2 regions of the Chitinophaga agri genome follow, and region 2 is predicted to be linked to the other one. Evidence: riboswitches for the same ligand, from Rfam matches in the RefSeq annotation. Region 2 holds a riboswitch; the other holds the start of a gene.
What was found. A riboswitch is a leader RNA that binds a small molecule or an ion and turns the genes downstream of it on or off. The one in region 2 is predicted to bind cobalamin.
Positions count from the first base shown of each region.

Region 1: it holds a riboswitch for cobalamin, as region 2 does, so the genes downstream of both, GWR21_RS28840 (TonB-dependent receptor) here and GWR21_RS27290 (TonB-dependent siderophore receptor) in region 2, are expected to answer to the same signal.

Region 1 is NZ_CP048113.1:7,317,230-7,325,595, reverse strand. It holds gene GWR21_RS28850 (caspase family protein) at 1-1,078, opposite strand, end outside; gene GWR21_RS28845 (alpha/beta hydrolase family protein) at 1,075-1,914, opposite strand; gene GWR21_RS28840 (TonB-dependent receptor) at 2,221-4,467, opposite strand; cobalamin riboswitch at 4,637-4,828, opposite strand; gene GWR21_RS28835 (hypothetical protein) at 4,921-5,310, opposite strand; gene GWR21_RS28830 (alpha/beta fold hydrolase) at 5,570-5,902, opposite strand; gene GWR21_RS28825 (alpha/beta fold hydrolase) at 5,899-6,414, opposite strand; gene GWR21_RS28820 (GlxA family transcriptional regulator) at 6,608-7,075, shown strand; gene GWR21_RS28815 (TolB family protein) at 7,285-8,366, shown strand, end outside.
Region 2 is NZ_CP048113.1:6,816,658-6,825,023, reverse strand. It holds gene GWR21_RS27305 (DUF3526 domain-containing protein) at 3-1,469, opposite strand; gene GWR21_RS27300 (ABC transporter permease subunit) at 1,486-2,877, opposite strand; gene GWR21_RS27295 (ABC transporter ATP-binding protein) at 2,877-3,584, opposite strand; gene GWR21_RS27290 (TonB-dependent siderophore receptor) at 3,602-5,809, opposite strand; cobalamin riboswitch at 5,983-6,171, opposite strand; gene GWR21_RS27285 (hypothetical protein) at 6,747-7,655, shown strand; gene GWR21_RS27280 (hypothetical protein) at 7,683-7,874, shown strand; gene GWR21_RS27275 (hypothetical protein) at 7,901-8,366, shown strand, end outside.

The sequences.
Region 1 (8,366 bases), 500 kb from region 2:
GGAACTGCCGGACATCTTCTTTGTCAATAGTATACCTTTCTGTCAGTCCTGCTGCTATTTCCTGTGCCAGCAAGACGATTGCCGACAGTATAGTGGACTTGCCCGAACCAGCAGGTCCAGTCACGATCAGCATGGGATCAGCAGCCTTATCTTTCAGCCATACTGCTATCTCGTTCAGCAACTTTGTCCTTGCGGTGAAGTACCATCCGGATTCCACTTCGGCCGTTACTCCTCTTGCATTTGGCGCCCAGTAATTTCTGAACTCATTTATATTTATGCCTTTTAAGCATTGCAGCTCAGCAGGGGTAAAAGTTGTTGCCGCTACCGGCGTAGCAACACTATTTGCCTCGCAATAAGGGTTCGGAAAAAATTGCTGCACTTCATCTGCTGACGTCACATTTACAAAATAAGCTTTATAAGCGCCAAGCCGTTGGTTGATCGCCGCATTGATCTGATCAAAAAAAATATACTGCTGTTGCTTTGACTTTTGCGACAACTCTTCCAGTGATGCGAGGAGTGCATCAGACAACCCACCTGCCAGGGCAGGTTCATTAGGAAAAGAGGCCGCCAGGACATAATACATACCACTCCTGGAATCATGTGTAAAATAGCGACCTATCTTTTCCATTATCTCATTGGCACCGGCACCAGCGTAACAGGTATCAAGGATGAACAGTATCCGTTTGGTTCGCCGGTTTTCCCCGGAGGCCGTACGCCCTGCGACCATATCCGCCAGCTGACTGAAAAGAAACGCAGTAGCAGCATGCTTACCTGATCTATAATTACTGGTCCACAGATACAAACTTCCGCTATCGAGTATCTCTCCATGCCCCGTGTAATATATAACCACCCAGTCATCCCCACTTCGCTGCGGATCTCCGAGCCAGTCATCCAGTTCATCCCGTAGCTGATTAGAGGAAGGGTTATTACTAATATGCTCAAGTGCCAGTTCGTAGTGCATATCTTTTGAAAAGGCGGCTTTTATCTTGGCAACGACCTCCGTTAGCTGAGGGCGTTGTTCGTGGTCTGGCAGATATGCATACCGGGCTGTCCCTGCTGCGATGAGGATCTTTTTCATAAGTTAGCTGCAATGGTTTTAGCAATAGCAGACGAAGAGAGGTAATGCGTGCCATCGTGTGCATGCGCACCGTTGTCCACAACGATATCCGTGATACCAGGCCCAAAAAGCCCATCCAGTTTTTTATTCAACGCTACCAGGTCTGCCTTATCAGCAATGTTGGTCCAGTTCTTTACAGGCGGCCATGTGCCCTTACCTTTCTGAGGGGCGGGTCTTAACTTATCAAATATAAGGTTATTGATCCCCAACGGTGATCCCATGGTAATAAAACAAACCGGATGTTCAGGCTTACGGAACAGGCACTCATAAGCCACGACAGCGCCCAGGGAATGTCCGATAACAATCTTCACATCATCTGTAAATTTATTCATCACTTTCTCAATAACCGCCTCCCGTATAGCTTTGTCATTCATATAACGCACCACCTGTTTAAGGTCTCCCATCATCATGTGCTGGCTGATATTCACAAAGAACTTACTTCTGGATAACATCCTGATACCCCATTGTGCCCATTGCGGGGTGCCCAGATGCTGCTGCGCAAAAACTTCCCTGCCGGCGACTTTACCGGGCTCCTGGATGACGGCTTCTTCCAGCAATGCCTCCATCAGCGCTATCTCTTCTGTAGTCATATCTTTGGGATCATACTTATCATCGCCGCTGAGCAGATCCTGTTTTCTGAATAAATGGCCATAAAAAGGGCATACCAGGTCTTCCTTTACAATGTCTACATTAACGTTATGCAACCCTCCTGCGAGATAAGGCCACCATTCACTATGAATTACTTCATCTGCTTTATACTGCTGACCAATGCCATGAACGGCTAGTATACGGGGCATATCAATATAGTTTTAGATGTTGGGGGAATCTGTAAACAGTCAATGGTGTAATAACGTGGCTGACAGGGCAATAGTTTAAAATTATGCTATAATTCAAAAATCAACAATATTTTACCCTGGCACTTTAATGCTACCGGGATAACAACTAATAAAATATATGACTCCCTTATACCCGGAATCAGAAGACTATATCTACCAGGAATGTCAAAGATTCATGGGGGAAACTGAACAGCTGGCGCATCGTGCGCATATAAAGCGGGAATATCCGCCTGACCTTCCTTATAAAAAAGACCAGGCGGGAGGTGGTTATTTCTGTAGAGCGTATTTAAGCGTCAGTAAATAACTGCGTGTAATGCCGGGATAGAACTGGTTAGTGATGATGACATTAGCAAAATATCGCTTATTGACTACGTTATTTACATTCAGCCGCAGCCCTACCCTGCCTATCTGATAACCGATCGCGGCATCGGTCACTGTATATGCTGGTAATACATAAGTGTTGTTACTGTTTGCATAGGTATCAGACATATAATTAGCACCTATACCGGCGCTCAGTCCGCGTAATACCGTACGCTGCAACTGATAGTTGACCCATACGTTCGCCATGTGCCTGGGCGCCAGTGCCACCGTCCTGCCTGCGACAGGGTTGACGTTATCGCCGGCAAACGGCCGGTACTTTGCTATTGTGAAAGTATACCCTGCATTCACATCAAGACCGGCTAGTGGTGAACCCTGGAACTCCAGTTCGTAGCCTTTGGAATCAGCGGAGCCTACACGCTTGTATACACCCCCGGGTAAACTTTCCACCTGATTGTTCTTACGCATATAATAAACTGCTCCATTCAGTGCCCAGGTATTACCTAACTCCAGGCGGGTGCCCACTTCTGCCTGATATCCATCTTCCGGATCGAAGGTCTCTCCGTTAGGCGCTACTCTTCTTGATGGCTTGAAATAAGTGGAATAAGAACCGTATACCGACCACATTTCTGTTGGCTGATATACCAGACCTGCACGATAGGTAAATGCGGAAGAAGGGATATTCGTCTTTACTCCCTTATCTGTCACATGGTCTGCGCGATCCACCTTATTAGTAAAATAAGTTCCCCGGAAAATATCGTAACGTACACCTATCAAACCTTTCACTTTTTCGGACAACCTTACCCATTCCTGTGCATAGAATCCATGTACACGCTCTTGTGTAGCACGGTATTGCGTACGATAGTAATCAAGATCACCCTGATTCAGCACAGGATCCTGAACAGCTATAGTGGTATGTAGTCCTGCGCCGAAAATATTACCATTATAGGTTTTTCTGTCGAGGATGCTTAGCGAATAACCAACCAGTAATTTATGTTCAATACCACCAGTCTTCGTTGTATATGTCAGTTCCAGCTGGTTCTGCAGGGGTCTGGTCAGGTGATTAAAATATAATGGTGAGGAACGTGTCAATGAATCCAGTGCTTCGTTGAAGCGCAGTTCCTCTGTGGAAAAGTAGTCAATGTTGTCATCAGAATAGGACAGCTGATCAGACAACTGCCATGCTTCACTAAACTGATGTGTATAGCGTAGCTGGAAATCATAACGCGTGTTTTTCAGAAAGTCAGCAGGATCGTTATACCGCGTATTCACGTCCAGTCCCGGCGCCAATCTTCCTCCTTCCAGCATGGGGATACCTGCATCAGTGTCGTATTTATCTTTGTTTGCACCAACAGTGAAATAGAAGTTATCGCGGGCAGTAGGCGTGTATTCTAATGCCAGATAAGCATTGTTGGTATTGACACCCGACCGACGGTAACCATCTGTTTCAGAGAAACCCACATCAACGCGGTATGAGAGGGTACCAGATAACGGACCACCTGCACCCGCACGCATACGGCGGGTATTGAAGCTGCCATAGGTGGCGGAGAAATCAGCACGCTGCTCTCTGGTAGGACGCTTGCGCACCAGGTTGATAATTCCTCCCAGTGCAGAGTGACCGAATAATACAGATGCCGGGCCTTTTAAGACCTCGATGCGCTCAATATTAGCCAGGTTGGTGCTCGGTGCACTGGTAGAGATATTGTGACGTTCATCCCTTACACCATCCACCAGTAATACGAAGTTATTAAAACCGCGTACGGTAAAATGCTGAAAACCACCATAAGTATTATTGGCTCTTACACCAGTAGTATTCTTCATGGCATCACCGAGATCGTCTATGCCCCGCTGTTCAAGTGTATGGGCAGAAACAGCACTGGTGGTGAGCGGTATATCTCTTACGGGAACACCAATTTTGTTGATGCCGGTAAAGGAAGCACGCTGTGTGGTGCTAACGGTAACGGCCGACAGCTGCCTTGGCCGTCCTGTATCTGAAGTGAGCTGACCGTGCAAATGATCATTGGCAGGATGAGGTATGTGCTGTGCATGGCTGGGCGTAACAGGCAGCATGATCTGCATAAAGCAAAGCATCACACACATAGCAAATGACTGCTTACAAAAGGGAATACGGCGCTCAGGAACGAACACAGACAAAGGGTTGCTGTCCGGCGCAGCAATAGTTGTAGTAGTTTGCATTGATAAGTTGATAAAGAATAATGAAACATTGTTCTTCCAGACTTTACCATGCTGTCAGAGATGGATACAAGAAAGATTGAAGGCTTGCGTCAGTACATACCTAGCCCTGAAATAAAGCCACTCCGGACGCAAAACCTCCGGACCTAACGTTGCTTCATTCCACGAAAGCATTGCCAGCAAAGAAAAGGCAGGTCTCCTGACTTGTAACGTGACTGCCGTCCTTCCCATCCGCCTATGGCGAACAGTGGACATTCGGTGGCAGTAACTTTGTGTGTTACTTACAGTTGCGGGACAGTTCGTGATTTACACACGATTCCCTATTAATCTGCGGTTAAGCAGAACCTTTTCCCGTCGGGGGGAAAGAAAAAAGAACTGAACGGGCGCAAATATATGATTTTGGCTGGCAAGTACGCCCGGGTATTAAAATTTCCGGCTCATGCAGGAACATGGCTGCTACCTAAGCTTCCCTGATCGGAACACCATCACAACTCCTATTATCATTAACAATAGTATCGATCCTATCAGATAAAAAGAGGATCCCATCACCTCATCAGGATATAATACCAGTTCATGTCCTCTGAGATATCGCATATCCATGTATTCGCCGACAAAATGTTTGCTACAGAAAAACCGGCTGACATTTTTTTTATATGTCATACCATTATACTGAAAGGCCGCCTGTGACTGCAATGATTTTCCCCCTTCACAAAAAGTGGGTCTGTCGGTTAACAACATTTTCACTACTGTACCTTTCGTTGCCACCTGATACTGTGCTGCATAACGTGACGCAAAAAAGAAAATAGCAATGGCTAACACTACTGTAGCCAGGATGAATTTATTCATGGTCTGTTGATAAATACACGTCAAATATAGTCGATTTTACCTGGCTTTTACTAACGTATACAAATACACACACCGGCTAAGAATAGCCGGTGATCTGCTTAGACCTACAACTGTCTCAATTGCGCTAAACGCAGCAATTGTTACTGCTAATTATTTGATAACAAATATGGCATTAAATATCCGGTGCGTGTATTGCCGAACGAATGAAACGGGTATAATGACGTTTCAAACGGAAAGAACCTGTACTGAGTCGTGATGTCTATCTGTTGTCTATCATTTCCAGGATATATTGTACCGTAGCCACTGGTTGTTCTTCCGGCACATAATGTCCTGCATCTCCGACAACGATCACCTTCGGATCGGCCATCTGTTGCAACGCAGCGCCCATATACGCTCCCAGCGCATATTGTCCCCCCAGGGCCAATACAGGTATCTGTAAACGATGTACGCCCGCTTTGTTGACCTGCGCACTGGTGGTAAATGCCCTGTAATATTCGAAACCATATTGCAGACGCTCCTTCCCTGTGTAAGCGCGCACATATACATCCAGGTCTTCCTCGCTGATGGCCGTTTTCACAAAAGATTTATTCATGAAATACCAGGCCAGATATTCCTTCTCCCTGCCCACGACCAATGTTTCTGGTATATCGGCCACGGCGTGGAAATAAAACTGCCAGATCCTGCCTGCGTTAGCGGGTTTAAAGATGTCGTCAGACATAAACCCGGAATAGCGGCGTCAATTACTGTCAGCGTATTTAACTGCGCTTCATGATACAACGCAAAAGATACCGCGACCCAGCTACCCACATCATGTGATACCAGGTGTACCTTATCAATATGCAAATGGCTGATAAAACGACTTATGATACCAGCTATCGATCTGGTATCATAATATAATGCAGGGCTACTACCTCCGAGTCCGGGCAGGTCAACCGCTATCACCCTGTTATGTGCTGCCAGCAGGGGAATGACTTTACGCCATACGTAGGACGTCTGCGGCCAGCCATGCAACAGCAATATAACATCCCCCTGACCTTGTTCATAATAACAAAGCGTCGTACTTTCGATCTGCATAAATTTTGCTTCAGGCATTTGTGCTTTCATTGTGCTAACGGATAAAAATGTAAATAGTGCTACGAGTGAGCAACTGTCTCATGCAGTAAAATTATTCAGACAGCCGTTTGTATGGAAAGACAAAAAACAGGTAATTCCTGCCATTCCTGAACCACTAACTATATCTCTGATTGATGATGAGTAGCGAAGAAAAACATATTGTCATACTGGTGTTACCACCGGTATGGATCTCGCACTCGCACTGGTAGAGGAAGACACGGGTAAAACTTTCGCGCTGCAGATAGCCCGGCAGATGGTACTGTTCCTGAAGCGACCGGGCAATCAGTCACAGTACAGCACCATGCTGGCGGCTCAGGAAACAGATCATACCCCTATCAACAATGCGCTGACCTGGCTACAGGGACATCTGCATGAAGAGATCACGGTGGAAAGACTCGCACAAGAAGCCGCTATGAGCCCACGTAACTTCTCCCGGATATTTGTACAGGAAATGCAGATCACTCCGGCCAGGTATATTGAAAAACTACGTGTGGAAATGGCCTGCCGCAGTCTTACAGACAAGAAACTTACACAATCAGAGATTGCCATACAAAGTGGTTTTGGCAATGCAGACAATATGCGAAAGGTATTTCAGCGGGTGCTGGAAACAACGCCGTCTGCATATAAAAAACGCTTCAGAAGTGCGTTATAACGCTTAACGGCATAGGGCATCAACACCGCGAAGGCTATGCCAATGAGCTCATACGCTCCGGCAAGGTCAAAAGGGCCTATATCGGGGTCGCCATGCAGCAGATAGACCTGGTACCCCGGCTATTTATTTCCATAGGGGATCAGATTCAGGGAAACATCGGTAAATTAGACAAGATTTCATATTCCACGACCCGCTTATCTTGTTCCGTTATGGTGACCACATTTCGCATTACACTTATCACCCTGATTATCAATACCTTTTCCAACCGTCTTATTGCGCAGCCAACAGGCATATTTGATGGGCAGACGGATGTCGGCATAGTGAGGCAGGCAGGTAGCACAAAGTATGACCCGCGAACACAGCGATATACTGTTACCGGCTCAGGAAGTAATATGTGGTTTGGAAGCGACGCCTTTCATTTTGCCTGGAAAAAGATGAAAGGTGATTTTATCTTAAGCACCAGGGCACACTTCACCGGTCAGGGTAAAGCGGCACACCGCAAGTGGGGAATCATGATACGCAGTAGCCTGGATTCCGCGTCCCGGCATATAAACGGCACTGTACATGGCGATGGACTTACGTCCCTCCAGTTCCGGAAAACCAACGGTGCTAATACGGAAGAGGTTAAAACGACGATTAACCATGCAGACGTACTGCAACTGGAACGGAAGGGTAATACATATATTCTCTCCGTAGCCCGTAACGGCATACCTTTTATCAGTGAAAAGCTGGATAACATACACCTGGGAGAAGAAGTATATGCCGGTATCTTTGTCTGTTCACACGATCAGAATGCGTCTGAACAGGCACTTTTCAGTAACGTACGCCTGGTAGTCCCTGCTCCGCCTGACCTTACCCCTTACCGCCAGTATATTGGCAGCCTGCTGGAGATCATGGACATCGCCACCCAAACCAGTACCATCGTGTACCAGACACCAGGATCCATACAGGCGCCCAACTGGAATAAAGACGGCAAATCCCTGATCTATAACGCGGACGGTAAATTGTACCAGTTTGACCTAAGTACCCAAACACCGGCAGTCATCCCCACCGGTGTCGCTAAAAACAACAATAACGACCATGTGTTATCCTTTGATGGGAAATGGCTGGCTATCAGCAGTGGTGAGGGAGAAAAGGGGGCGTCCGTGGGCTATGTCGTACCACGTACAGGCGGAGAACCGGTAAGGGTCAATAAAACAGGTCCTTCCTATATGCATGGCTGGTCGCCGGATGGTAAATACCTGGTGTTTACGGGACAGCGGAATAACGACTTTGATATCTACCGGGTACC
Region 2 (8,366 bases):
TCCTATTTAATGACATGCAACAGCCGCCGGTAACCAAACACGATCATCAGCCCCGTAATACCTGCATAAGCGAAAACAGGAATGTACACATTGAGCCAGTCAAACCCTGCGTATACCTGCTGTTTAAAACGGGGAATCCTGGCGGCATCTTCTACAGTAAATGTTCTATAGGTTTGCTCGGATGCCATCTTCGGAAAATAAAAGCGCTGCGTTTCCTTTCTGAACGTATCCACTGCAATACTGAACTGATTGAACTGATGCCAGTGTGTACCGGCAAAAGCAGCCAGCTGTTCCTGCAGCGTAAGTGCAGGACTGAGCAACTGCAACTGACGGATAGCATCCTGTTGCCGTGCTATCTGCCCATATAGCTTACGCTCCGCTACTTCTGCTGCGGCATCTTTGATCTCCTGGCTTTTATACACGATCACGCCATAACCGTATACCATGCCCGGGGTCACAACAGACGCCTGGCGGATCATGGTCCGCGGATTATTAAACACCTCCTTCGTCAGCTCCTGTCCATCTTTTTCAAAATAGCTGTTTAAAGCCTTTCTTTCCTCGTTCACCATCGAAATGCGGCTAGGTATCGGGTAGACCTTATTCAGGCCGATCTGGAGGATATTAGGCACTATTATGCCGGTAAACAGCCAGATGAAGATCAGCGTCATGGCATTCACGGTGGAGGACAGGGAAAAACTGTTCACAAACAGCGACAGTCCAAACCAAAAGGCGAAGTACAACGATACGTAGGTGACCGTCCACCACCAGTTGACCGTCGACAGGAAAGCGCCCCCCAGCAAGGCGACCAGGACGGTAGTCACCAGCAGCCAGAAAAACAGCATAAACAATATGTACCGGATAGCAATGCGGAAAGCGATTAACCTGGCCAGCGACTGATTGCTCGTCTTCAGTAATACCCAGGTACCCTGCTCCTTTTCAGCAGACAGCACATTATAGGTGAACACGATGATCAGCAATGGGAAAAGATAGATCACAACAAAAGCGAAATCAAAGTTGCCGATGAACTGCAGGAAGCTGTTGGCAATTTCACCATCATAGGTCAGGTACTGTTTCTTATTGATGTATACCTTGTAGTAGAAGGGCTGCAGATCACTTTGCCCGATGGAGATCGCCTGTAGCGGGAACGGCTCCTTTATCGCATATTGCGGCCCTTCATTCCTGGCGGTGTTATAGGCAAAGGTCGGATCATCCCAGATAAAACCCGGATAGACCATATTATTCGCCTCAATCCTTTTTATCCGTGTCACCAGACTATCCGTGATCTCTTTGTTATAGGCATGTACCTTATCAATCGTGCTTAACTGTTTTTTATGCATACTACTGCCGATCCACAGCGCAGACAGCAGCATAAAAAATATAATTGTAAACAGATATACCAGCACCTTGTTCCTAAGCAGTAGTTTTATTTCGTGCTTCGCAATTATACGCAGCATGTTCTTATTCATCATTACGGTCAGTTATTCGTCAGATCTTCATCCTACGATATGAAAAAATCATCAGTACGATTGTACCCACCACCCAGCACAACAACACTCCGATCGCTTCGATGGATGCTGCCAGCCGCCGGAATGTATCAGGGGGCTCGTATCTGAACTGCGGCACTGTCTTCCAGAAGGCATTGGTCGCTTCGGTGTTCTTCTGATAGAAATCATCTACCATCACTCCTATCCTCCTTCTGTGCTCTTCTGCTTTCTGTGCAAAGTCATTATGCGTATCCATGTCGGTAGCTGTCATATGCATGGAGAAATCGCGGAATGCAAGGAACGGGGAAAAAAGTGACAACGACCTTACCAATGCATCCTGCTGCGCCTGATTTTGTTCAATAGCACCGTAGGCCCTGTCCATCACCTTACCGTCAGATTCTTCAAAGTATTCGATCGTGATGGGAATGAAAAAGACCGGCAACTGTTGTATGCTATCCACGTGATACTGTTGTAGCGTCCTGCGTAGCAGCAGCTCTCTTCTATAGTCTTTGGTACCTTCTCCGTCTACGCCATATTGCATTTTATTAAAGGTATCAGCTTCGAATTCAATAGAGGTGATAGAAGGATGTACTTTCTTTGAGATCTCTGCCGCGAGACGTGGAATCAGGAATACGCCGGCGAGCCAGCATCCGGACAACACCACCAGCGACAACGTCGAACTTCTGGTAATAAGAGATACCGAAACGGCCACACTTGTGAGGATGGCAGAAAACACGATCAACCCTGATACATATATCAGGTAATTATAGATAACAGCTCCCAGATCCGCATCGCTCTTCAGCAACAGCATGAACGCCGTAACTGCAATGATGGCAATAATGGCAAACACCACACATAAACAGGCGATCAGTTTACCGATATAGATATCGCGCTTTGTTGCACGGGAACTCAGCAGCATCTTGATCGTACCATTCTCCCACTCTTTGGAAAAGATATTATGACAGATGAGGAAGATGAACAACGGGAAAATGAACTGAATAAGATAGGCAATGTTCAGGAAGCCGAAACTTTTCAGACTGGTAGCATCTGTTACCTCTTTGAATTTGATGATCCCTCTTTTATGTGGTTCCAGGTAAAAAGAGTTACCTGTATAGTCTTCGATCCCGTTGTCGATCATCGCCAGGCCGGCAGTCGGCTTATAGGCATAGAAGCCAAAATGAGCGCCCAGGTGCGGGTTTTTATTCCCCTGGCTGATAAACTGTTTATAGGTCACCTCCTGCGATTCCTTCAGCATCTGGCTGTGAGACACATAGTAGGAGTAGCCATTGTAGAGGGAAAGCGCGATCAATACCAGGAGTCCGCCCATCATCCAGGTCATTTTTGATGTCCGGAAGATCTCTCTGAGTTCTTTTCTAACAATGTGTGCTATCATCAGATCTCTTCTTTAACAACGTCAATATACAACCTGGTGAGCTCCGCATGAGAAACAGCAGCAGCATTCATCTCATGTCGTAATTTACCTTTGTGCATGATACCAATACGGTTACCGAGATTCTTTGCCATCAGCAGATCATGCGTAGCCATCAGTGTAGATACGCCCTGTTCACTCAGGCGGGTGATGATCTGGGAAAATTCATTGCTGGCATGCGGATCAAGACCCGAAGTGGGTTCATCCAGGAATAGGGCCCTGGCCTTCTTCACCAGCGCAATGGCGATGCCTACTTTCTGACGCATGCCCTTCGAATAGGAGGATACGCGCTTATCTAAAGCGTTACTTTGCAAGCCTGCCGTTTGCATGTATGTTTCCAGCTCCTTTCTTGAATAACTGAAACCAGATAGTCCGCTGAAATATTCAAGATTCTCCATACCACTTAGTGTAGGATAAAGGTTGACGATCTCCGGAATATAGGCCACCAGATTCCGGGTAGCGGCATTATTCACGGAGACTTCCTGTCCGTCAATAATCGCCCTGCCGGCAGTAGCAGGTATGAAGCCGAGGAAGATATTAATAGTCGTTGATTTACCGGCGCCATTAGAGCCCAGCAAACAATATACCTCACCTGTTTTAATTTCCAGATTAAGTTTATCGAGGGCAATATGCTCGCCATATTGTTTCGTTAAGTTCTCTGCGATCAGCATATAAGGTTGTTGATGTTTTAGAAGTTGTATCCAAGGGAAAGACGACCATTGGCAGATGCCTGCGGTACCCAGTAATAGAGACCGTTCCTGTACCAGGGCGTGGCGATGAGATCCCTGTTAAGCAGATTATTCACCAGCAGGTTCACCCTGATATGTTTGTACTTCCATCCCAGACCAGCATCTACCCGGAAGAAGTCAGGCGTTTTATGCTGTGTAGCGGTAGCGTATCTTTCGCCACGTCCGCCCTGGTACTGATAGCCAAGGGAGAAGGAAACAATGTGATAGCCCGCTACAGGCAGCTGATAATTCAGCCATGTATTCTGCACGTGTTTCACATACATAGGTGTCGGCGTACCTTCAAGGAGCTTGTTCACATCATGTGTGATCTTCGAATCGTTGTAGGCATAGTTTATCACTACATTCAGGCAGGTGGTCAGTGCACCAACGATATCTACGTCAATACCTTTTGAGCGGGTCTCTCCCACCTGGATCTTATACTGGTTGTTTTCAGGATCGGCGGACATGATACCAGCGCGGCGAATATTATATACCGCCAGTGTGGTGTTCCATTTCCCATCCATCCAGTTCTTCTTGATACCTAGTTCATAGTTCTCTCCTTTAAGCGGCCTGACAGCTTCCCCTGTCCTGATGATACCAGCCTGTGGCACGATGGTCCTGTCGTGCAGTCCATATATGGTGAACGACGGCAGCACGCTATAACTGATCCCTATACGGGGTGTGAACACTTTATCAGATGATGTGGTTATTACATTGGAGACGTTGTTATCCGTAGTGATACCTGTAAATCTGCCACCTACTGTTATTCTCAATTTGTTACTGAACATCGATACTTCGTCGAGTGCATACAAAGAGTAATAAGCTATTTTCTGGTGGGTATTTCCATTATGCACCCCACCGGGAGTATGGTATACGGGCACCTGTTCGTTATAATCAGGGTGAGTGATATCCAGCGGGTAATAGGTCAGCTGCGTCGCACCGGTGGCGTCTTTGTAGGTATCGTAGGACACGTAGCTGTCCGCTGTAAATCTCTTCTGATTCATATCCACACCGGCGAGCAACTGATGTTTGAAACGACCGGTATGGAAGGTGCCGTTCACAAATGCCTGTTGCGAGAACACCTGTGTTTTATCGAGATCATACTTCGGGTTACGCAGTAATACATGCGGATCAGCATTATTCACACCAGTTACCCACATATAAATACCCTCTTTGTTATTCTGCATCAATGCACCTCTGGCGGTGAATGTCCAGTTGTCATTAAATGCGTGTGAGAAAGTGAGAAACGCAGTGTGATCTGACACACGATAAGGCGGGAGATCTTTCGCGGTGATCGTAAAGTCGTCCGGCAACGTACCAAAGCCATCAGGCGTCATGACGATAGGGCTCATCAGGCCATACCTGAATTGCTGGAAGGTATATTCAGCAGTAACGGAAGTGCGGTCACTGATGCTGTATTTTAGTACAGGCGCTACGAGGAAGCGTTTGTTAAAATCGTACTTCACGAAGGAGTTGCTACGCATACCCATTGTGTTCAGGCGATACAGCAGCTTTTTGTTCTTTGTCAGCGTACCCTCCAGATCAGCGGCTACTCTATACAGGTCCCAACTGCCGAGCATCACATCGGCAGACTGCCTTGTTCTGCCGGTGGGCTGTTTAGTCATTACATTAAATGTGCCCGCAGGGTCGCCTATGTTACTCATGAACAGCGAAGGACCTTTGATAAATTCTACTCTGTCAATGATGGCTACATCTTCCGGAACCGGCCCTCTGTAGATCGGCGTCAGGTCAATACCATTGCGCAGCGAAGAGATCTGTCCACCGCGCATGAACATATAGGGCCCGAGGTTGTTAGAGACTTCCTGTCTGATCACACCGCTGACATTACGGGAGATACCTTCCGTCATATTCAGGCTGGCCTGATCGCGGATGATCTCCGGTCCTATCTCCTGTATATGCTGGGAAAGGTTGAGGAGCGGCGTTTGCAGGCGTAAGGCACTGGATACAGTATGCAGGCTGTATTGCTTATAGTACCTGGACAAAACATTTACCGTATTCAGCATCCGCCCTGTATCCCGAACGTATCCAGGCGTGCCGGGTGTACCCCGGTAGCTGAGTGAATCGTGAAAGTTACCTTCTGTGGCTGTTTGTGCATTTGCCATACAGCAGCAGAGGGATACGAAAGCAGTAGTAATAAAAAACTTCATTGCAGGTGAATGACTAAGGTAATAGTGATATTGATGTCGTTGTTACACTACAATGCAGAATGGAGGAAATAAGTCGTCATACAGGCATATGCAAAAATGGCCGGATCTATAGGAAATGACCGGCTTATCAGGTTATGCATATCAGCTTAACAACTGCTTCATTCCACGAAAGCATTGTCAATACAGTAAAGGCAGGTCTCCTGACTTGTAACATTTTACCGTCCTTCCCATCCGCTGGCAGCGAACAGTGGACAACGAGGGTAAAACCTGGAAGTTACTTACAGTTGCGGGACAGCTTGTGATTTACACACAATTCCCTTTTAATTCCGCGTAAAGCGGACACCTCTGCTATTTGATGATGTGTATAGAAAAGAACTTGCGGCGGCGAAGTTAGTCCTTTTTAGAAGAATAATAGCGAAGAATCACCATTTCGCTGCGGAATACGATGCAGTGAATCGCCGGAATCGCGCTACACGTGGCTATCTGCCCCAGCAAAATGATCATATTATTCTGAAATAAATATTCTAAAAATGATCTCTGTATTCGCAAACTGTTTTAAATTCATATCACGTATTAAAACTGATTTCACAAATTGTAATTTAACAAACATGCACACAAGATTACGTCTCAATCTGTCCGCAGCGTTGCCTTTACCTGATCTCTCAGGTTTGCGCACGTCTCCATGTCTGTCTGTCCTTTCCCTCTCTCTGTCAGCCCTTTCCTCCGCTCTATACCTACTAGCCCTACTACCCCTACTACTACTACTAGCCCTACCAGTCCTACTATAATTCCCCAGGACACCCGTTAGCCCACAAATCAACAATTTAATTACACCCTAACTATAACTTTTTACGCGCGTAGTCGTGTGCATAATAGCCTGTGCATATATACGACCTGGCGGGTATTAACAACTATTCTTTTATCTAAAATTTACAACATGTACAATTTCTCCCATCTTGCTTTCCTCATCAATGAGGACATTCCAAAACAATTGCACAAAACGAATGTGCTCAGTAACCACTTTATTAACAGGATCATCACGCCCGGTGCATGGAAACGTGCCAACCTGGATATGCAACTCTTATCAACCGTCAAAAGTGCACCGAATGAAGAAGCAATACGAATCGCCATCAGGTCAACACAATATGATATTGTAGCGCTGACTGATAAACTGATACAATGGTTGCCTGACGGAGAAAGCGAATGGATGCACAATTATAGTCCTGGTGACGAAACAGGCAACACGTTTAAATATCTGCACAAGGTATTGTATGATCTGTTCGTCTACATGGAAGCGAATTTCCCGCGGTATATGGATCGTGAATACAGATTACCCGCTTACAGTAAGCATCTGCACAGCATCCAGGTCATAGATGCGCTGGTCACTGTAAAGATCTCGCCACTCTTCCGGTCTCTTGACAGCCGTCTGCAGCAGATCGTTCTTGCACCATTGGAAGAGGCTATCCTGCCGGCGCCTGATGCACCACTGACCTACAATCGCCGGCATTACACAGCCAGACTTGCCCGTGAGCTGGTCAGGTTTGTGAGAGATGAAAATGGCGACGAAAAGCAACTGCATGACCGGCTGCAATGTATTGATTTCAACTGTAAGGAATATATTGGCTATCTGACCACACAATTCGCAGCAACCTATGCAAACAGTAATATCAGAGAACAGTATATCTGGCTGATAACCCAACGAAAAAGAACGGCGCACCTGCTGGTAGAAGATGGCATATCATTCATGGCAGATCAGCAGCCACTGAAGATCCACCTGGATAACTGGTTCAAATGGGAAATATATTACATCAGGCAGCTGATGCAACTTGAAACAGCCGGTAATTAACATTCATCATCCATCAAATCAGAACTTATGAACAATTCCCATCTTAACATCAATTACGTCCATCACATGAATGCCTTTTACACACTTGTACATGAACATGAGCGACTACGTCCTGCTGATATCAGCCTGTATATTGCATTATTTCATTTATGGAACCTGCAACGTTTTCCTGTATTCCTGACAATAGACGGCGTTTTGTGGACAGGATCTCTAAAATAGGTGCTAACAGAACGTATATCAAATGTATGAAGCAACTACATGACTGTGGGTTGATCATCTACAAACCACCGGCAGCACCATTTGCCTCCAGTGTGATCAGGATACTTCCGTTGGGTAAAAAAGCACCTCCTGTGGCAGGCATAACTGCACCTCCTATGACGACAGAAAATGCACATGATACGGCGTGTGTTACTGCACATCATACAGGTGCAGATATGCATCCCTCTTATAATAATAAACAGTTAAACTTATATAAAAACGGGCGTCAAACTACGCGCACGCAGCTTGTCAGTATAAAAGAGAATAAGGAAATAATGGTACCGGCACCCGAAGAAGTGCGCGCGTATTTTCTGGCAGCAGGTCAGGAGGTACAGGAAGCTGATAACTTTTATCTTCATTATGAAGCAATAGGCTGGACATTAAGCGGACAACCTATTGTTAACTGGAAAGCTGCCGCTGGTAAATGGATCGCCTACATTCCCTCATTGCAAA